Regions from separate parts of the Caballeronia sp. INML2 genome, predicted to be linked through region 2. Evidence: predicted binding sites of a transcription regulator. Region 2 holds the regulator's gene; each other region holds the start of a gene.
What was found. Region 2 encodes FliA, which starts transcription of late flagellar genes. Its sites were predicted from a motif close to CTAAAGTTTNNNNNNNNNNNGCCGNTA; they were not measured.
Positions count from the first base shown of each region.

Region 1: the regulator FliA is predicted to act here: its motif matches at 1,655-1,681, upstream of NCT32_RS09855 (DUF4088 family protein).
Region 3: the regulator FliA is predicted to act here: its motif matches at 1,717-1,743, upstream of fliS (flagellar export chaperone FliS).

Region 1 covers NZ_JALQDH010000023.1:288,705-291,975, forward strand. Annotated here, with positions in the region: gene NCT32_RS09840 (AraC family transcriptional regulator) at 1-410, shown strand, start outside; gene NCT32_RS09845 (AzlC family ABC transporter permease) at 582-1,271, shown strand; gene NCT32_RS09850 (AzlD domain-containing protein) at 1,268-1,591, shown strand; gene NCT32_RS09855 (DUF4088 family protein) at 1,769-2,533, shown strand; gene NCT32_RS09860 (ATP-dependent helicase) at 2,546-3,271, opposite strand, start outside.
Region 2 covers NZ_JALQDH010000040.1:29,830-33,100, forward strand. Annotated here, with positions in the region: gene NCT32_RS13500 (GGDEF domain-containing protein) at 1-950, shown strand, start outside; gene NCT32_RS13505 (RNA polymerase sigma factor FliA) at 996-1,727, opposite strand; gene NCT32_RS13510 (hypothetical protein) at 1,746-2,663, opposite strand; gene flhF (flagellar biosynthesis protein FlhF) at 2,656-3,271, opposite strand, start outside.
Region 3 covers NZ_JALQDH010000038.1:76,023-79,293, forward strand. Annotated here, with positions in the region: gene NCT32_RS13255 (flagellar hook-length control protein FliK) at 1-760, opposite strand, end outside; gene NCT32_RS13260 (flagellar protein FliT) at 803-1,132, opposite strand; gene fliS (flagellar export chaperone FliS) at 1,161-1,580, opposite strand; gene fliE (flagellar hook-basal body complex protein FliE) at 1,802-2,167, opposite strand; gene fliF (flagellar basal-body MS-ring/collar protein FliF) at 2,472-3,271, shown strand, end outside.

The DNA.
Region 1 (3,271 bases), on a different contig from region 2:
CCGGCGCGGATCCGCTCGCCGCGGAACTCGCGCTCGTCGATGCCGTGACGACGCTGCTCGGCCGCCACGCCCGCGAGCGCCCGGGCATCGCGCCGCCCGCCGCCGACGCGCATCGCGTCACGACGATGAAATCCCGCCTCGCCGACGATCTGCTCGAACCGGTCACGCTCGCCGAACTCGCGCAGACGGTCGGCCTCTCGACCTTTCACGCGGCGCGTCTCTTCACGCGCGAAACCGGTCTTGCGCCGCACGCATGGCGCAACCAGTTGCGTATCGTGCGGGCGTTGCCGGCGTTGCGCGCGGGCGCCTCCGTGACCGACGTCGCAGCGGCGAGCGGCTTCACCGACCAGAGTCATTTCACGCGCCATTTCAAGCGCACGTTCGGCGTGCCGCCCGGCCGCTGGCGCTGAGCTTCCGGCCAGCCAGGAAAGCGCAAGAACGTACAAGCATGTCGAGCGGCGTCTTGCGTATCCTCGCTTCCATAGGAGGAAATCTTGAAAGCAACACCCGCTCAACGTTCCACACAAACGTCCGGCCATGCGCTGCGCGAATTCGCGGCCGGCGCGCGCGACACCATTCCGATGATGATCGGCGCCGCGCCCTTCGGCGTGATCTTCGGCACGCTCGTCACCGCAAGTCCGCTCACGCTCTGGCATGGCCAGTTGATGTCGCTCGCGGTGTTCGCGGGGTCCGCGCAGTTCATCGCGGTCGGCCTGATCGCGTCTCACGCGAGCTTCGCCGTCGTCTGGGCGACGACGCTCGTCGTCAATCTGCGTCACGTCCTCTATTCGGCGACACTCGCGCCGTATGTCGCGCATCTTCCGCGGCGCTGGCGCTGGGCGCTCGCGGGCTTCCTGACCGACGAAGTCTTCGCCGTCGCCTACGCGCACTATCAGAAGCGCGCGCCGGGCGAAACCGGCCCGCATTACTTCTTCGGCTCCGGCGTCTCGATGTATCTGAACTGGCAGTTGTGGACACTCGTCGGCCTGGTGTTCGGCGCGGCGTTTCCCGGTCTGAAATCGCTCGGCCTCGACTTCGCGATGGTCGCGACGTTCATCGCGATCATCGTGCCGCAACTGGTCGCCGTGCGTTTCGTCGCGGCGGCGCTCGCATCGGGCGTGTTGTCGTTCGCGTGGCAGGGCTGGCCATACAAGCTCGGGCTGCTCGCGGCGGTGTTCGTGGGCGTCGCGGTCGGCATGGTGCTCACGCTGATGGAAAACCGGCCGCACGCGAAGCATCGCCTGAAGAACGCCAAGGAGCGCACGCAATGAACTACATCACGTTGATCCTCGGCATGGCGCTGGTCACGTACACGATCCGCGCCGCCGTGTTCGTGCTGGGCGAGCGCCTGCCGTTTCCGCCGATCGTGCGCACCGCGCTTTCGTACGTGCCGGTGACGGTGCTCACGGCGATCATCGTGCCGATGACCGTCTCGCCGCACGGCAACGAGGCCGAGATCACCTGGCGTAATCCGCAGCTCGTGGCGGCGATCGTGGCGGTCATCGTCTGCGCGCTCACCAAACGGCCGCTTTTAACGATTGCCGTGTCGCTGGCGGTGTTCTTCGTCTGGCAGTTCGCCGTGCTGCGCTAAATGTTTTCCGCCGCTCAACCGTCAATCAGCCGCTAAACGGCTTTCAAAAAGCCTCGAAAAATCCTCAAGTTCCCGGAAAGCGCGCCGATATCAGAAACGAATGGACTCCGCCCCGAGAGGCGGAGCCGAAGGCACTGCCCGCCTCCGAATCAATCGGAAGCGGAACCGGGAACCAACATGCGTCAAATCACCCTTTCGTTTCGCGACGAGACGATCGCTTCGCTGCATCGCGATTTCGAAGCGTTCACGCGTCTGTCGCTGAAGCTGGATCCGCAATTCGTCACGCCGACGTTCGAGGACTTCCTGCGCGCAAAGCTGCTCGACAACGACACCCCGCTCACCGAGCAGGCGGTGCAGCGCATGCTCACGCACGGCCAGTACGCGTGGGCCAAGCGCGCGCTCGACAAGGAGTTTCCCGATGTCGTCGAAATCCTGATCCGTCAGGCGGCCGAGCACGGCTTCGCGTTCGCGATCCGCGCCGACTGGACCGCCGAGGATCTCATCAAGGCGTCGCGTGAATGGGCGACGGCGATCGTCACCGAGGCGAAGGGCGACGTGTCGCAGGTGGACATGCTCGCGGCACAGATCAAATCGGCGGCGGCGGACATTCGCGAAGTCGAGGAAAAAATGCAGACGCCCGCCTTCCGTCTTGCCGATTCGCTGCGCCAGCGCGTGTACGAAACGAAAATTGCCGTGGAGACGAGCATCGGCTCGACCGCGCGCGAGAAGCTCGGCGAACTGCGCTGCCTGCTGCGGCTCGGCATTTTCTATGGGTCGATTCAGAAGCAGGAAGCGCAGCAGGTGCTGGAGTACCTGCGCTCGCTGCGGCCCGAGCTGTTCATCGAAGAGCCTTACGACGGCTTCACGCGCTTCGCCGCCTGGCTGCGCAGCATCTTCGCGCCATCGCCACGCGCGCCGCGAACCTCGCGCGCGCCGCGCTGAACGCGCTTCGCCCTACTCCCACATTCCCTTCAGGCGCGCCGCGATATCGATTCTCGCCTTCGCGGCGGCCGCCAGCCCCGCCGCCGTCGGCGCGGCGGGTGCGATCACCGGCGGCCACGCGGCCGCTTCGAAGTTCTGCATCAGATGCGGCGGGATGAAGCGCGTGCGCTGCGCCCAGACGTGCCTGTCGCCCAGATGCGTCTGGTTGTGCACGTAGAACCGCTGCGGCGTGATGATGTGCAAATCTTCCTTCGCACGTGTCATCGCCACGTAGAGCAGGCGCCGCTCCTCGTCGATTTCCTCTTCGCTGCCCGTGCCCAGATCGGACGGAATGCAGCCGTCCACGCCGTTCAGCACGAACACGTTGCGCCATTCCTGGCCCTTCGCCGAGTGGATGGTCGAGAGAATCAGATAGTCTTCGTCGAGCATCGGCACGCCGGATTCGTCGCTCGTCGCGTCGGGCGGATCGAGCGTGAGCTCGGTGAGAAAGCGCTCGCGCGTGGGATACGTCGACGCGATGCTTTCCATCTGCAGCACGTCGCCGATGCGGATCGCAGCGTCCTCGTGATTGCGCTCCAGATGCGGCTCATACCAGCGGCGGATCATTTCGAACTCCGCCGGCCAGCCGGATTCGCGGCCGCAGAGCTTTGCCATCAGCCCGACGAAGCGCGGCCAGTCTTCGCTGGCGCGTGCGGGCGCCTGAAACCTGGCGATCGCACCCGGCGCCTCGTCTTGCGC
Region 2 (3,271 bases):
CTTCATACGATGCACTGCTGGTTGCACGCCTCGTCGCGCTCTATGTGTCTTACGGCGCGGTGACGCTCCTGATCGTGAGCCGCATGAGTTCGCCTTCGGAGAAGCGTCTCACCGTCACGACCATCGCCGATCAAACCCTGCTCGGGCTCGCGCTCGCGGCGGGCGGTGCGATCGCGCTACCGCTCATCTGGGTGATGTTCTGGTTTCTGATCGGCTCGGGATGCCGATACGGCAAGCGCACGCTCGCCGTGTCGTGCGCGACGGCGCTCATCATCGTGATCGCGCTCGGTATCTGGCAGCCGTGGTGGCGCGCCAATCTTCCCGCCGCGATCGGGCTGGGCTTGAGCGTGCTGGGCGCATCGGTGTATTTGAGCGTGCTCGTCGATCGGCTCGGCAACGCGAATCGCGATCTCGCACGTCAGGCATCGACCGATCCGCTCACCGGTCTGTCCAACCGATACGCGCTCGAGCGGGTCGTCGATCGCGCGATGAGCACGCGCGATGCCGATGGCGACCACGCCGCCGCGCTCCTCCTCATCGACCTCGACGGCTTCAAGGAAGTGAACGATACCTACGGTCACGCCGTCGGCGACATGCTGCTGCAAGCCTTCGCGCAATCGCTCGCGAAGCGCATGCGCAAGACGGACACGATCGCGCGTCTGGGCGGCGACGAGTTCGTCGTGCTCGCGCATCAGGTACGCGATCGCGCGGCGGTGCTGTCGGTGGCCGACAGCATTCACTCGGTGCTCGGCGCGATGACCTCGGTGCAGGAGCGGCCGGTGTCGGTATCGGCGAGCATCGGCGCGTGTCTGCTTTCCAGCGCGACGGCCGCGCAACAATCCGGCATCACCGCCGTGCTGCGCGCCGCCGACCGTGCGATGTATCGCGCAAAAAGTCTCGGCGAAGGGAAAACCGTCTTCGCCGAAACGCGCGACTTCGAAGCGAATTGAATCGACGTGCCCGCATGCAGGCGGGCACCCCGGCTCAAGGCCGGATCACGCCTCGACGCTCGTCCACGCCTGCTCGCGCAGCTTCGTGCGCAGACGCGCGACCGCCTGGCTGTGCAACTGGCACACACGCGATTCGCTGACTTCCATCACCGCGCCGATTTCGCGCAGGTTCAGACCGCGTTCGTAGTAGAGGCTCATCAGCAGCTTCTCGCGCTCGGGCAGCTTGTCGATCGCTTCGATCAACGCACCGCGCAGGCTGTCGTCGAGCAGCGCCGAAAGCGGGTCCGAGCGATCGACGCAATAGCGGTCGAGGAACGGCTCGTCGTCGGCGGAGCGGTCGAAGTCTTCGTAGTAGATCAGCTGGCTGCCGTGCAGATCCTGGAGCATCGACTGATATTCGTCGAGCGGCATGTTCATGTGCTCGGCGATCTCCGTCTCGCTTGCGGAGCGGCCGAGGTTCTGCTCGACCTTGTGCACCGCCGATTCCACTTCGCGCGACGTCTTGCGCATGCTGCGCGGCAGCCAGTCGTTCGCGCGCAGCTCGTCGAGCATCGCGCCGCGAATGCGCTGGCTCGCGTAGGTTTCGAATTGCGCGCCCTGATCTTCCTTGTAGCGGCTCGCCGCGTCCATGAGTCCGATCATGCCGGCCTGGATGAGATCGTCGAGATCGACGCTCGCCGGCATCTTGGCGACGAGCTGAAGCCCCAGTCGGCGAACGAGCGGCGCATATTTCGTCAGGACGTCCGACTGTGAGAGTTTGCCTTGGGCGTTATACATCTTGGTCACCTATCTTGATCACATCGACGCCGTGCTGGTCATTGCAAAGTCGTGAAGCGCGGCCACACGATGCGCCGCCTCCCGCCCGCCCTGTTCAGAGTCGCCAACCGGAATTCGCGCGTCTGGCTGACCGTTCGCCGCGCGCATGTACGGCGCGGGGCGCATCGGCCAGTGCAGGAGCTCCGCCGCAATCGCGCGGTAGTCGCGCGCCGCGGCCGTAGCCGGGAACGCTTCGACTGCGCAGCGTGAAAGCTCCTTCGCCCGAGCGACGCGCGCATCCTCGGACACATACCCTGCCTGCACGAGCGACACGGCCAGATACCGGCTCGCGACGCCCGACAGGTTGTCGAACGCGACCGCCGCGTCGGCCGGGTTCTGCACGTGATTGATGAGCACGCGGAACTGGCCGATCGCATGGGCGTAGTGCAGGCGCTTCATGCACGCATACGCCTCGGTGATCGCCGACGCAGCCACCCGCGTCACGATGAGAAAGTCATGCGCCTGCGCCGCGAGCGTCGACAGTGCGCCGTGACGGTCCAGTTGCGCGTCGATGAGAACGATGTCCGCCGGACCATCGAGCAATGCGCGGCACTGCGCGGCGTCGTGACTGATGCGCTCGTCGCGCGGCGCGGCGATCTGCGAGAAGCCGAACGGCGTGCGCTCGACGACATCGGCGAGCGCGCGGCGGCCCGACATCACAGCGGCGAGCGCGCCTGCATCGGAGAGGCCCAGCATGCGGCTCGCCGAGCCCGCGCCCCGATGCTCGTCGATGACGAGCACATCCTTGCCGTGCACGGACAGCGCCGCGCCGAGATTCACCACCGCCGACGTGCATCCGATGCCCGCCGGCCCGCCCGCCACCGCCACCACGCGCGAACCGGCGCGCGTGAGCAGCCGTCGCAGACCTTCCGCCTGGTCGAGCACGAACTTATCCAAAGTGCACCTCATGCAGTTCGGTCGTGGCGCGCGCGGACAGTGCGGAGAGCAGCGCCGGCACTTCTTCGTCCTGCGGCACGAACGGCGAGCCGTCGCGCGGAATGCAGAACGCGCTCTTGATGAGGAAACGCTTGGTCGCGACGTACAGGTTCTCCGGTACCTTCTGGCCGGTCGACACGTAATGCACCGGCAGCTTGTAGCGGATGACGGTATCGAGCACGCCGCCGAGATTCGTCGCTTCGTCGAGCTTGGTCAGGATGCAGCCCGCGAGCGGCGGCTGATCCGCCGCGCTCTTGTATGCCTGCACGACTTCGTTGAGCGTGTCGCCGTGGCTCGTCGCGTTGAGCAGCAGGATGCGCTGCACCGGATGGCCCGCGCCGCACAGCATCGCGATCTGGTCCGAGACCATGCGGTCGCGCTGGCTCATGCCGATCGTGTCGATCAGCACGATATGTTTGTTGCGCAGCTCGGAAAGCGCGAGCTGCAGGTCGGCGGCGTCCTTCACCGCGTGCACCGACACGCCGAGGATCTTGCCGAAGATGCGCAACTGCTCGTGCGCGCCGATCCGGTAGCTGTCGGTCGTGAGCAGCGCGACCTTGCTCGCGCCG
Region 3 (3,271 bases), on a different contig from region 2:
CGGCGGCGTTGCCGTTTTGCGAATTCGAAAGCGCCGACGGCGGCGCATCGCGCACCGACGCCGCGAGCGCGGCGGCTTGCTGCGGCGTCTGCGGCGTCGGGACCGGACGCCCGGGGAAGTCGGGCGTATCGGGCGTGAATTGCGGCGCGCGGGCGTCGTCGAGCCATGCGTCGCTGGCTGGATCGAGCGGCAAGGACATTGACCGCGCATCGGCGCGCGCCTGCGGCTCGTTGGCGAGCGACGCTGCGCTGCGCTGGCCCGCGAGCCATTGCACCAGATGCGATTCGTAGAAGAGCCCGCTTTCGTCCACGGTTTTCGCCAGCGCGGCCGCGAGCGCGGCGGCAGGCAGCGGCGGCAGGTTCTGCGTCGCGGCGCGCGCGGCGGCGACGGCGGCGGCGTTGGAAGAGAACGCGGTATCGAAGAGGCCGGTCGTGAGCGCGGCGAAGGCGCTCGCCGGGCGCGGCGGCGTCGGCCAGAGCGGGGCGTCGCCGGTCAGCGCGGGCGTCGCGCCGCCGAATCGCGAGATCGCGTCGAGCGTGCGCGCGACGCTGGAGAACGCGGTTTGCGCCGATGCCGCCGGCGCCGCCGCGCCGCCAGGCGTGCCGGCGGTCTGGAACATGTCCGTTTGCGTCGTCGTCTGCCCGACGCTCGCACCGGTGACGCCGCTGCCGCTCACGCCGTTCGGCGCGCGAATCGCGGACAGAAGGAGCTCGGTGCGGCTGGCGAGCAACGATGCGATCGCGGTATCGAGTCCAGTCATGCCCACATCCTCATATGCGCCACGGCCGGGCGCGGACCGCGCCTAGCGCAATCCGATCATTTTTTTCAGTACGCGCGCCGGGCTGTTGACCGTGAAAAGCGCCGACAGACGCGCGAGGCTCGGCGACGTCAGATCGCGGATCGCGGCGTCGTCGGCGAGAATCTTCTTCACGAGGTCCAGCTTGCGCGCGCGGGCGCTTTCGTCGAGTTCCGAGGCCGAATCCACTTGCTTCAGTTGCTCGACCAACTCGCGGTAGGTGCCTTGCAGCGCCTTCAGCTCGCTCCATTCGCCGCCGCGCGCGGCCACCAGCATCTGGCCGGAAACCGCGGCAATCGCCTCGTAGTGGGCGAAATATTCTTGTGTCGTCTTCATTCTTTTCAGGCAGTCGACGCGCATCCCGTCAAACGGGCGCGGCGGTCATTTGCGCCACTTCCGGTCCAATTCCCACCCAGGCTTCCTCGAGCGTCGCGAGCAGATTGTCGACCTCGACGAGCATCGCCTCGTTCTGCTTCAGATTCGCCTCGAGCAGCCGGCGCGTCATATACGTGTACAGCGCGTCCAGCCGCTGCGCGATCTCGCCGCCCGCATCCTTGTTGAGCGCCTGCTGCAAACCGCTCTCGACGATGCTGATGGCCTTGCTGATCGCCGCGCCGCGTGCGCCGACATTGTTCTGATGCAGGTGCATGCGGGCCTGCGCGATCGCCTGCCGCGCACCCTGGTACAGCATCACGATCAGCCGGTGCGGGCTCGCTCCCATCACTCCTGTCTGCACGCCCACGCGTGCGTAGGCGTTGGCTCCAGCGTGTCCTGGGGAATACATCTCTCGATTCTCCTTATGCGATGCCGCGGCATTCCGCATTTCAAGCGGAACGCCGTGCCTCTCGTCCTGATCCGTGTGCGCCCGGCCAAGCCGGTGCAGGCAGGCGAACCATCGTTCGCCGTGCCGTTATCGGGGTTATCGGAGAAACGCGGCAAAGCTTTAGGAAGCGAGGCTCCAGAGCCGTCGCAAGAATGAAGGGCAGGATCGCGAGAGGGCGGCCGTCAGACGGAGATCTGCATGATGTCGTTGTAGGCCGACACGAGCTTGTTGCGCACCTGCAACCCGAACTGCAGGCCGACGTTCGCCTTCTGCATGTCCACCATCACGTCGTTGAGCGACACGTTCGGCGCGCCGATCTCGAAGGCGTGCGCCTCGCCGAGCGCCTTCGTCTGGTTGTCGCTGATCTTGTCGATGGACGATTTCAGCGCTTCGGAGAAACTGCCGACGCTTGCCGCGCCCGATGTCCCGCTTTGGCCCGAGACGGCGCCCGACGCGCTGGTGGGACCGGACGTCCCGCCGGCGGCTTGCGACGCCAGCGACTGAATGGCCGAGAGCGCGGCGGAAAGCGGATTGATCGGAAAGTTCATGTTGACTCCGGATGACAGGGAATAGCCGGCGGAACGCGTCCGAAGGCGGGACGGCCCGCGCCGCGCGTGGGCGGTGGCCTCGGGTTCGGCGACGCAATTGCGGAGGTTCGCCGAGTACGAAAAAGATTAGCAGCCGGTGATTTTTCAAAGCGCGGGAAGAACGGGGAAAACCCCGCTCTATTCGCCGAATCGACTTGCAATCTTCTGCGGATAATCCCCATCGTGAAAAGTCCTCCACCGCCGCTTACATGGAAAGCGGGAAGCGGCGGGAGGAGAACCTCAGGATTCGGAGCTTCGACGCTAAATGGATACGCCCAACAACTCACTCATCACGCCCGACGCCAGAATGGGCCTGGCGGGCGCACAACCGGGGGCAGCCGGCACGGCCGCGGCCCCGGGACTCGCGGGCGGTGCCGACTTCGGCGGTTTTGCGCAGCGCGTGCCGATGCTCAACCAGTTCCGCTCGAATCCGCGCGTGCCGCTCATCGTGGCCGTCGCGATTCTGGCGATGGTGGTCGCGGGCCTCGTCATGTGGTCGCGCCAGCCGGACTACCGCGTACTTTTCTCCAATCTCTCCGATCGGGACGGCGGCGCAATCGTTGCCGCGCTCCAGCAAGGCAACATTCCCTATAAGTTGTCCGACGGCGGCGGCGCCATTCTCGTGCCGGCCGAGCAGGTTCACGAAACGCGTCTGCGTCTCGCGAGCCAGGGCTTGCCGAAGAGTGGCTCGGTCGGCTTCGAGTTGATGGACAACCAGAAGTTCGGCATCAGCCAGTTCGCCGAGCAGGTCAACTATCAGCGCGCGCTCGAGGGCGAGCTGGAGCGCACGATCGGCGCGATTTCGTCGGTGAAGTCGGCGCGCGTGCATCTGGCGATCCCGAAGCCGAGCGTGTTCGTGCGCGACAAGGAACTCCCGACCGCGTCCGTGATGGTCAACCTGTATCCGGGCCGCGTGCTCGACGAAGGCCAGGTGGTCGCGATCGCCCACATGGTCGCCTCGGGCGTCGCGGACATGCCGGTCAAGAACGTGAATATCGTCGATCAGGACGGCAACCTGCTGACGAGCCAGAGCGCCGCCAGCGGCCTCGACGCGTCGCAACTCAA